3 regions of the Vibrio hippocampi genome follow, and region 3 is predicted to be linked to each of the others. Evidence: predicted binding sites of a transcription regulator. Region 3 holds the regulator's gene; each other region holds the start of a gene.

Region 1 (3,286 bases), on a different contig from region 3:
TATGCCTTCACCCCGCGTGGTGATGTCGTTGATTTACCAATGGGCGCAACACCGCTTGATTTTGCTTACCATATTCACTCAGAAGTCGGACATCGCTGTATTGGAGCCAAAGTGGCAGGACGTATCGTGCCCTTTACTCACAAACTGACCATGGGTGATCAGGTAGAGATTATTACCGCCAAAGAACCAAACCCGTCTCGCGACTGGCTAAACCCCTCTTTAGGATTTGTTCACTCCGGTCGTGCCCGCGCCAAGATCAATGCGTGGTTCAGAAAGCAGAGCCGAGAGAAGAACCTAGAAGCCGGTAAAGAAATCCTCGAATCGGAACTGCATAAGATAGGGGCAACACTCAAAGATGCTGAGCAGTATGCCCTCAAGCGTTTCAACGTCAATACGCCAGATGAACTGTATGTTGGTGTGGGTAGCGGTGACCTGCGTATTAATCAGGTTATCAACCATATTAATGCGCTGGTGAATAAGCCGACGGCTGAAGAAGAAGACCAGCAAGCGTTGGAGAAACTGCAAGAATCGGGCACTAAGAATACCAGTCAAAGTCGTCCTCACAAAGATGCGGTTGTCGTAGAAGGGGTTGATAACCTGATGACTCACCTTGCGCGCTGTTGTCAGCCTATTCCTGGTGATCAGATTAAGGGTTACATTACCCAAGGGCGCGGTATTTCGGTTCACCGAGCGGATTGTGAACAGCTCGATGAACTCAGTCATCATGCGCCTGAACGTATCATTGATACTGTTTGGGGCAGTGGTTTTGTCGGTTCTTATATTCTGACGATTCGTGTAGAAGCCCTTGAACGAGGTGGCTTACTTAAAGATGTCACCACACTGCTGACGAATGAGAAAGTCAAAGTCGTGACCATGAAGAGCCGGAGTGACTACAAGCGACAGTTAACGATTATGGACTTTGATCTCGAGGTCAATAATATAGAAATTCTGTCTCGCGTGATCACTCGTGTTGAGCAAATTAAAGATGTGATGAGCGTTAAGCGCCTCGGCTAGTGGGCGACTAAAATTAATAAAGGGTTGGCGTGCCAACCCTTTTTTGTTGAATCAATTTATCGGAGTGAATAATGAGCCAAGCCGTTCACCAACTGCTGAACATCATGAGCCAACTGCGCGATCCAGAGCAAGGTTGCCCTTGGGATAAAAAACAGACTTTTGAGACGATTGTGCCTTATACGATTGAAGAGACGTTTGAGGTTGCGGATGCCATACACAATCAGGATTGGGTCAACCTGCAAGAGGAGTTAGGTGATCTATTATTCCAAGTCATTTTTTATAGTCAGATGGCGAAAGAGCAGCAGTTATTTGATTTTGAAGACGTTGTTGAGGGCTTAAATAACAAGCTGACTCGACGTCATCCACATGTATTCTCTGACGTGGAGTTTGATGACGAAGCGTCGATTCAAGCCAATTGGGAAGCGGAAAAACGGAAAGAAAAAACCGCATTAGGTAAAACCGAGCAAAGTATTCTAGACTCTATACCAAACTCTCTTCCAGCCCTCTCTAAAGCGAATAAAATCCAGAAACGTTGTGCCAAATATGGGTTTGATTGGGATACGCTGGAACCTGTGATTGATAAGGTCAAGGAAGAGTTGGAAGAGGTTCGGGTCGAAGCAATCCAATCACCAATCTCTGACGATAAAGTACAGGAAGAAGTGGGTGACTTGCTATTTGCTGCTGTGAATCTTGCGAGACACTTGGGGCAGGACCCGGAGACAGCGTTGAGTCAGGCAAATAATAAGTTTATGCGCCGCTTCAAAGGCGTCGAATGTAAAGCGGCACAACAGGGTGGAGCGTTGACGGACTATAGCTTAGCGCAGTTAGATGGTTTCTGGGATCAGGTGAAGCAAGAGGAAAAGCAGGACAAAACGTGAGTGAAATTTGAGTCTGCGACTGTTTCGGTATTGATTTGAAGCAAAAAATAAAAATCATCGATGTGATAAGTTTCACGTTGTGACAGTAGAGGGCTTCTGGTATATTTTCATCCCGTCCAGAAGAAATCCGTTTTTCCCTCATTCAACCAATTTCAGGTTAAACATGACAACAAATTACATTTTTGTTACTGGCGGGGTTGTATCCTCTCTAGGTAAAGGTATTGCAGCAGCATCATTGGCCGCAATTTTAGAAGCTCGTGGTCTTAAAGTGACCATGATGAAGCTTGACCCTTACATCAACGTTGATCCGGGTACAATGAGCCCGATTCAGCACGGAGAAGTTTTTGTTACTGAAGATGGCGCAGAGACAGACCTTGACTTAGGTCACTATGAGCGTTTCATCCGTACCAAAATGTCCAAGCGCAACAACTTCACCGCAGGTCGTGTTTATGCCGACGTTCTACGTAAAGAGCGTCGCGGTGACTACCTAGGTGCAACCATTCAGGTTATCCCTCATATCACTAACGAAATCAAAGATCGTGTTATCGATGGCGCAGAAGGTCATGATATCGCTATCGTTGAAGTTGGCGGTACAGTGGGTGATATCGAGTCATTGCCATTTATGGAAGCGATTCGTCAACTAGCCGTTGAGCTAGGCCGAGAGCGTGCGATGTTTATGCACCTGACACTCGTTCCTTATCTAGCCGCTGCGGGCGAAGTGAAAACTAAGCCAACGCAACACTCGGTAAAAGAACTGCTTTCTATCGGTATCCAGCCAGATATTCTGATTTGTCGTAGCGACCGCGTGGTCCCTGCAAACGAACGTCGCAAGATCGCACTTTTCTGTAACGTACAGGAAAAAGCGGTTATCTCAATGAAAGACGTTGATTCCATCTATAAGATCCCTCAGCTAGTGAAATCACAAGGTCTTGATGATCTTGTTTGTACTCGTTTTGGTATTAAAGCACCAGAAGCGGATCTTTCTGAGTGGGAGCAAGTTATCTATGAAGAAGCGAATCCGACTGGTGAAGTCACGATTGGTATGGTCGGTAAATACATCGAATTACCAGATGCTTACAAGTCGGTTAACGAAGCATTGAAACATGCAGGCTTGAAAAATCGCCTAAACGTTAATATTAAGTATGTAGATTCACAAGATGTGGAGTCTAAGGGCGAAGAAGCGCTTGTAGGTCTTGATGCGATTCTTGTTCCTGGTGGCTTCGGTGACCGTGGTGTTGAAGGTAAGATCCGTGCAGCACAATATGCGCGTGAAAATAAGATCCCTTACCTAGGTATCTGTCTAGGCATGCAAGTGGCACTTATTGAGTATGCTCGCAACGTTGCTGGCATGAAAGGCGCACATTCAACAGAATTTAACAAAGAGACCAAATACC
Region 2 (3,286 bases), on a different contig from region 3:
GTGCCAGTTTTGATGAAAGCGCACTGACAGGAGAGTCGCTACCGGTAGAGCGTCAGTTTGGTGACACGATCATGGCGGGTTCGGTGTTGGTCGATAAAGTGGTGACACTGCGAGTGACGTCAAAACAGGGTGAAAACGCCATCGACAGAATTTTGCATCTGATTGAACAAGCCGAGTCTCATAAAGCGCCAATCGAACGATTTTTGGATAAGTTCAGTCGTTGGTACACGCCATTAATGATGCTGGTGTCTCTGCTGGTCATCATTACGCCGCCTTTACTGTTTAGCCAAGATTGGCATACCTGGATCTATCGAGGACTCGCGCTACTGTTAATCGCTTGTCCATGTGCGTTGGTGATCTCAACGCCAGCTGCAATCACCTCAGGGTTAGCGGCAGCTACGCGCCGAGGCGCTCTGATTAAAGGGGGAGCCGCTTTAGAGCGACTGGGTGCAGTTGAGTCGATCGCTTTCGATAAGACCGGAACCTTGACCTTGGGTAAGCCGCAAGTGACGGATGTGGTGGTGATTGACCCGCATTCTAGCCGTGAACAGCTATTATCGTGTGCAGCCGCCATCGAAACGGGCTCTAATCACCCGTTAGCCGTTTCGTTGCTGCAATATGTTAAACAGCAAAATATCGAGCTACCAATGGCAAACGAGATCAGCGCCAATGCGGGAGTGGGCGTTCAAGGGCATATTGAGGGCATTTTGTGGCAACTTTCTGCTCCGTCTAAGCTGCCCTTCGATATTGAACAACCAGTGCGTGACCAGATAGAACATATTGAACAGCAGGGCAAAACCGTGGTGCTGGTGTTGCAACAGCAGCGTGTCGTCGGTCTGATTGCTTGGCAAGATACCGTGAGACAAGAAGCCAAGTTAGCCATGAGCGCACTGACTTCTCTTGGTATCAAAGCCACAATGCTCACAGGCGATAATCCTCGTAGTGCGTATGCTATCGCTCATCCTCTTGGCATTGATTACCAAGCGAGCCTAATGCCTCAAGATAAGGTGACGTTTGTTAACGATATCAACGACACGCATAAAGTCGCCATGGTGGGTGACGGTATCAATGATGCGCCCGCAATGAAAGCGGCACACATTGGTGTTGCAATGGGGGGAGGAACGGATGTGGCGCTGGAAGTCGCCGATGCCGCTTTGACGCACAATCGACTGACTGAACTGCCGGTTATGATTGAACTCTCACGAGCCACTTTACGCAATATCAAGCAAAATATTGCGCTAGCCCTTGGGTTGAAAGGTGTGTTCTTGGTGACTAGTTTGCTAGGTATCACCGGACTTTGGGTAGCGGTGCTTGCAGATAGTGGGGCAACGGCGATTGTCACGATCAACGCGCTGCGGTTGCTAAGGTTTCGCTCTAAAGTGATGCCGATTGAAGAATCGAAAATCTCGGCTAATTGATCACGAGTAGGGTGATTTAATGTGATTGATGTCGAATATTTTATGAAATATAAATGCTACGTTACACCAATAAAGTGACGAAAAGCTTATTTGATTGCTGGGGTTGGTTGGTGGTTTCTCAGACTAATGTGATGAGATTCCGCTACGCTTATCTTACTCTTAGCGGAGAGCGTAACCGATGTTCACTGAGAGCGATGTTCACTAAGAGCAATGTTCACTAAGTAAGACCATAGCAGATAGAGTCACCGCCTAAATTCGATTTAATAGGAGAGTATAATGGGTGCATTTCATATTGGTGTGACAAAAGAAGATCTTCAGGGTGCCACTCTGGCCATTATTCCTGGCGACCCTGCACGGGTAGAGAAAATTGCCCGCCTGATGGAGCAGCCCGAGTTTCTTGCTAGTCATCGAGAATTTACGCTTTATCGCGCCCGTATCGACGGACAAGCGGTGATTGTTTGTTCAACCGGTATTGGCGGGCCTTCTACCTCCATTGCCGTGGAAGAACTGGCACAACTGGGTATTGATACTTTCTTGAGAGTTGGCACTACGGGTGCGATTCAGTCTGATATTAATATCGGAGATATGATCGTAACCACCGGCTCTGTGCGTTTAGATGGTGCGAGTCTGCACTTTGCACCGATGGAGTTTCCTGCGGTCGCTGACTTTGATGTCACGCTCGCGCTTCGAGAGGCAGCCATCGCCTCAGGTGCACAAGTTCATACTGGTATTACTGCATCGAGTGACACCTTTTATCCGGGGCAAGAGCGTTATGACACGCATACTGGACGTGTAGTAAGACGTTTTCAGGGCTCGGTAGAAGAGTGGCAACAAATGGGGGTGTTAAACCTTGAGATGGAATCAGCAACGCTGTTGACCATGTGTGCGAGTTCAGGGTTAAGAGCTGGCTGTGTCGCGGGCGTGATAGTGAATCGTACCCAAACAGAAACCCCAGACCATGAAACCCTTCGTTTGGCAGAAACTCGCTCTATCAGTGTGGTGGTCGATGCCGCAGCGCGTCTATTAAAACAGTGAAAAAGTTAAACGAGTAAAGCTGAAATAAAAAAGATCGCTTCATCATCGAAGCGATCTTTTTTATTTGTTCAAGGCGACTATCTAAGCAACGTGACTATCTAGTCAAGGCGACTATCGCAGTTATGCCAGTGACAACTGTTCGTCGATACCACCTGCACCGTGGAACCACATTGACAAGTGATGACGCAGATCGGTCAACTCATCGGGACCAATAAGGGCTAAACCGAGATCTTCTGCGCGGGTGATATCTTGATGTCGAAGAGGGCGGAAGCTCACCAGCATCGCTCTTGCTTGCAGACCACCGAGTAAGTCACGTAATGATTCTAGCTTGTAGAGTGTATCATCACCGTCATCGCGCATGCCTTTGGTCTTACATTCAATAATATGCAGCTTATTATTCACCACAGAAGCCACATCAAGTTCATTTCGAACCTCTTGCTCTCCTCGTTTACGATAGACTTGAACGTTAAGAGAGTGGTCTTGAATAGTCGGTATCTGATCTTGGATTTGCTTAACGGTACTGTGTACCAAGTTTTCTAACCACTCACCATTGGAGAAACGGCGCGCATCTTCGTTAACAAAGGTCAGCACTCCAGATTGGTAATGGGCAATTTCAGAGTCAACAAGATCGCTGATCAACATATTTAGCTCTTTGTAGCCCTGTTGTTTCTCTGAAAGTTCAACGTCGAGTTTTTGTTCTTTACGGCAGGTCGTCGCAAGATAGTTCAGCGTCGCCAGTCCCGGACCGAGTTCAAACGCATTACTGGCCCATTTTTCGCCAAGTCGATAAAGCTTTTCATCAAGGGTCGGTGGCAGTTGATAGTCACTGAATT
Region 3 (3,286 bases):
CCTTTGAACAAGCGGTAGAACTGGCTAATGATACGCGGTTTGGTTTATCAGCAGGGTTAATTTCTCAAGACGATGAACAGTGGCTGTACTTTGTCGACCATATCCGAGCTGGTATCGTCAATCGCAATCGACAGCTAACAGGGGCAAGTGGCGATGCCCCCTTTGGTGGACCCGGTGCCTCTGGAAACCTCAGACCGAGTGCTTTTTACGCCGCTGACTATTGCGCGTACCCAATGGCGTCGATGGAAGGTGAAGCCACGGTATTACCAGAAACACTCAGCCCGGGAATCGAACTCTAATGTAATCTATGAGATCTATTTTATCTATGTGAGGTGCGTCATGGCAGTAGAACAACTGTTTAATCTTTTGTGGCAAGACTATATCGCTCGTCTATGTCCATCCGCTCACCAAGTGCAGCAACTACTGCAAGAGGATGAGGCGTTAAACAATGATCATATTGCCTTGCGTACCTTTAACCTTGCCCCTGTGGGGATAGAGACGCTGGCTAAGCCATTTATTGCCTTGGGCTATGAGGTAGTTGGTCACTATAGCTTTGCAGCTAAAAAGCTCGATGCTATCCATCTACAACATGCCGATCTCAGTTTGCCAAAAGTGTTTATTAGTGAACTAAAAGTTGAACAGTGTTCGGCGGAATTACAGGACATTGTTCATCGTTTGGTGAAACAAATTGATCGTTCGACACTGCAATCGTCAGCCTTTTTGTTCGCTGGTCGTCTTTGGGATTTAAGCTTTAGCGATTATCAGCAACTAGCTCAAGAGAGCGAATACGCTGCTTGGCTTGCCGCACACGGTTATGGCGCGAATCATTTCACCGTTAACGTCAATCAACTGCAGCGCTTAACCAGTGTTGAGCAGGTTAACCAACGATTGGCAGAGTCAGGTTTTACCATTAATCAATCTGGCGGTGCTGTGAAAGGCAATCCCAAGGTAATGCTTGAGCAATCCTCGACCATGGCAGATATGGTAAGCGTTAGGTTTCAAGATGGAGAGCAGACGATTCCCGGCGGTTTCTACGAATTTGCCAAGCGCTATCCCACAGCGGAAGGACCGTTGTATCAAGGCTTTGTCACTGCGTCCGCGGACAAGATATTTGAAAGTACTCATCAGTAGTTGCAACAGAACGGTCGTTGCGATAAACAGCGAAATACGACCCGTGATTGAATAAAAAAATCCCCAACCTTTCGGTTAGGGATTTTTTATTACACGATAAATATACGCGATAAATGCTTAGCGAGTACCGTACACTACGATGGTTTTACCATGCGCAGAAATCAGGTTTTGCTCTTCTAGCATCTTCAGGATACGACCAACGGTCTCACGAGAACAACCCACAATCTGACCAATCTCTTGGCGAGTGATCTTGATTTGCATGCCGTCTGGGTGAGTCATCGCATCCGGTTGTTTAGCCAGGTTCAATAGCGTTTGTGCAATGCGACCCGTTACGTCTAGGAATGCTAGGTCACCAACTTTTTGGCTGGTAACTTGAAGACGACTTGCCATCTGTGCAGATAGACGCATTAGAATGTCAGGGTTAACTTGGATTAGCTGGCGGAATTTCTTGAATGAAATTTCAGCGACTTCACAAGGTGATTTTGCACGAACCCAGGCAGTACGCTCTTGGTCTTCTTCAAATAGACCAAGTTCACCGATGAAGTCACCTTGGTTAAGGTAAGACAAGATCATCTCTTTGCCTTCTTCATCTTTAATAAGTACCGCAACAGAACCTTTTACGATGTAGTAAAGCGTTTCTGCTTTTTCGCCCGCGTGAATAAGCGTGCTTTTTGAAGGGTACTTATGAATATGACAGTGTGATAGGAACCACTCTAACGTTGGATCGGTTTGAGGTTTACCTAGAACCATATATCTCTCTTCCTCTGCGGGTTAGCTTGCTGCTTTCCATATTGTTAGCAAGGACACAATAATGCCTACTAGCATAAAAGCATGGTGAAGTCAGCGCAAGCCGACTTCTTTATTGATAAGAATAGTAGCGCTTTTTTAGTCTGATTTCTTGATTTTAATCGTATCAAATCCACATTTTTCTATACAAAAATGTGCTTATGATCACGGTATAAAAAAACACCATGTCCACTCAGGCATTTTACCTGAGAAGCCCTAGCCAATTTTACCGGTTTCGATAAGTTGTTGGAGGATGGGGCGAACAATTAATTCCATTGCGAAGCTCATTTTTCCACCAGGAACAACAATGGTGTTATGACGTGACATAAACGACCCCTCTATCATGGCGAGTAGGTACGGGAAGTCAACATTCTTAATGCCCCTGAGGCGAATAACCACAAAACTTTCATCCAGACTTGGAATGCCCTTGGCATTTAACGGGTTGGAAGTATCAACGGTTGGCACTCTTTGGAAGTTGATATGGGTGCGAGAAAACTGTGGCGTGATGTAGCTGAGATAATCATCCATCGAACGCACAATTGAGTCAGTCACCGCTTCTCTTGAATGTCCACGGTCTCGCGTGTCTCGGACAAACTTCTGAATCCACTCTAAGTTGACAATCGGCACCATGCCGATGAGCAAATCGACATGCTTTGCTGCATTGACCTCGCCGTCAACAACCCCACCGTGAAGCCCTTCATAAAAAAGAACATCTGAGCCTTGCAGTAGATCTTGCCATGGCGTAAAGGTGCCGGGCATCTGATTGTAAGGAACTGCCTCATCAAAAGAATGCAGGTAACGGCGATATTGACCTGTACCATCTTCACCATAGGTTTTGAAGAATTGCTCCAAACCTGGGAAATCATTGGCTTGCGGACCAAAGTAACTGATGTGTTTGCCTTGTTCTTTAGCTTTACGTATCTCGACATCCATTTCTGGGCGGGTGTAGCGATGAAAACTATCTCCTTCTACAAATGCCGCTTTGACGTTCATCATATTAAACATTTTTCTGAACGCTTCTGATGATGTTGTTGTCCCCGCGCCAGATGAGCCGGTGACAGCAATGATAGGATGTTTTGCAGACATAACACTTCCTGTGTTGGAACTAAACGATAGTCTCGATTAGATTCAATAGTGGGTTGAGGGTTCAATAATTCAGCGAACGACTCGATTTAATATCAAAGGTCTCATGGAGTTCCGAGTAGACGATGACCGCGTCGCCGTTGCTTAACTGCTGTTTTACGGATGTGATTTTTTGTTCTAGCGAGCTTTCTATTTCTCCGTAATCCGTCCCTTCTCTCAATACAAACTCTTTGAGCAGGTTATCCAATGTATCAGGATTAATCTCTTGCCAAGGGATGATCATCTT

The links. Region 3 encodes CRP, which controls carbon source genes, mostly activating them, when cyclic AMP is high. Its sites were predicted from a motif close to TGTGANNNNNNTCACA; they were not measured.
Region 1: pyrG (CTP synthase) is a predicted target of CRP. The motif match lies at 1,954-1,969, and genes of this name have one in related genera.
Region 2: udp (uridine phosphorylase) is a predicted target of CRP. The motif match lies at 1,439-1,454, and genes of this name have one in related genera.

Annotation. Positions count from the first base shown of each region.
Region 1 is NZ_CAKLCM010000002.1:2,184,591-2,187,876, reverse strand. Features, by position in the region: gene relA (GTP diphosphokinase) at 1-1,014, shown strand, start outside; gene mazG (nucleoside triphosphate pyrophosphohydrolase) at 1,086-1,892, shown strand; gene pyrG (CTP synthase) at 2,056-3,286, shown strand, end outside.
Region 2 is NZ_CAKLCM010000002.1:621,718-625,003, forward strand. Features, by position in the region: gene L9Q39_RS05315 (zinc/cadmium/mercury/lead-transporting ATPase) at 1-1,418, shown strand, start outside; gene udp (uridine phosphorylase) at 1,695-2,453, shown strand; gene L9Q39_RS05325 (DUF1887 family protein) at 2,574-3,286, opposite strand, start outside.
Region 3 is NZ_CAKLCM010000001.1:393,346-396,631, forward strand. Features, by position in the region: gene astD (succinylglutamate-semialdehyde dehydrogenase) at 1-299, shown strand, start outside; gene L9Q39_RS01970 (DUF1338 domain-containing protein) at 328-1,131, shown strand; gene crp (cAMP-activated global transcriptional regulator CRP) at 1,249-1,881, opposite strand; gene L9Q39_RS01980 (phosphoribulokinase) at 2,134-3,003, opposite strand; gene L9Q39_RS01985 (YheU family protein) at 3,065-3,283, opposite strand.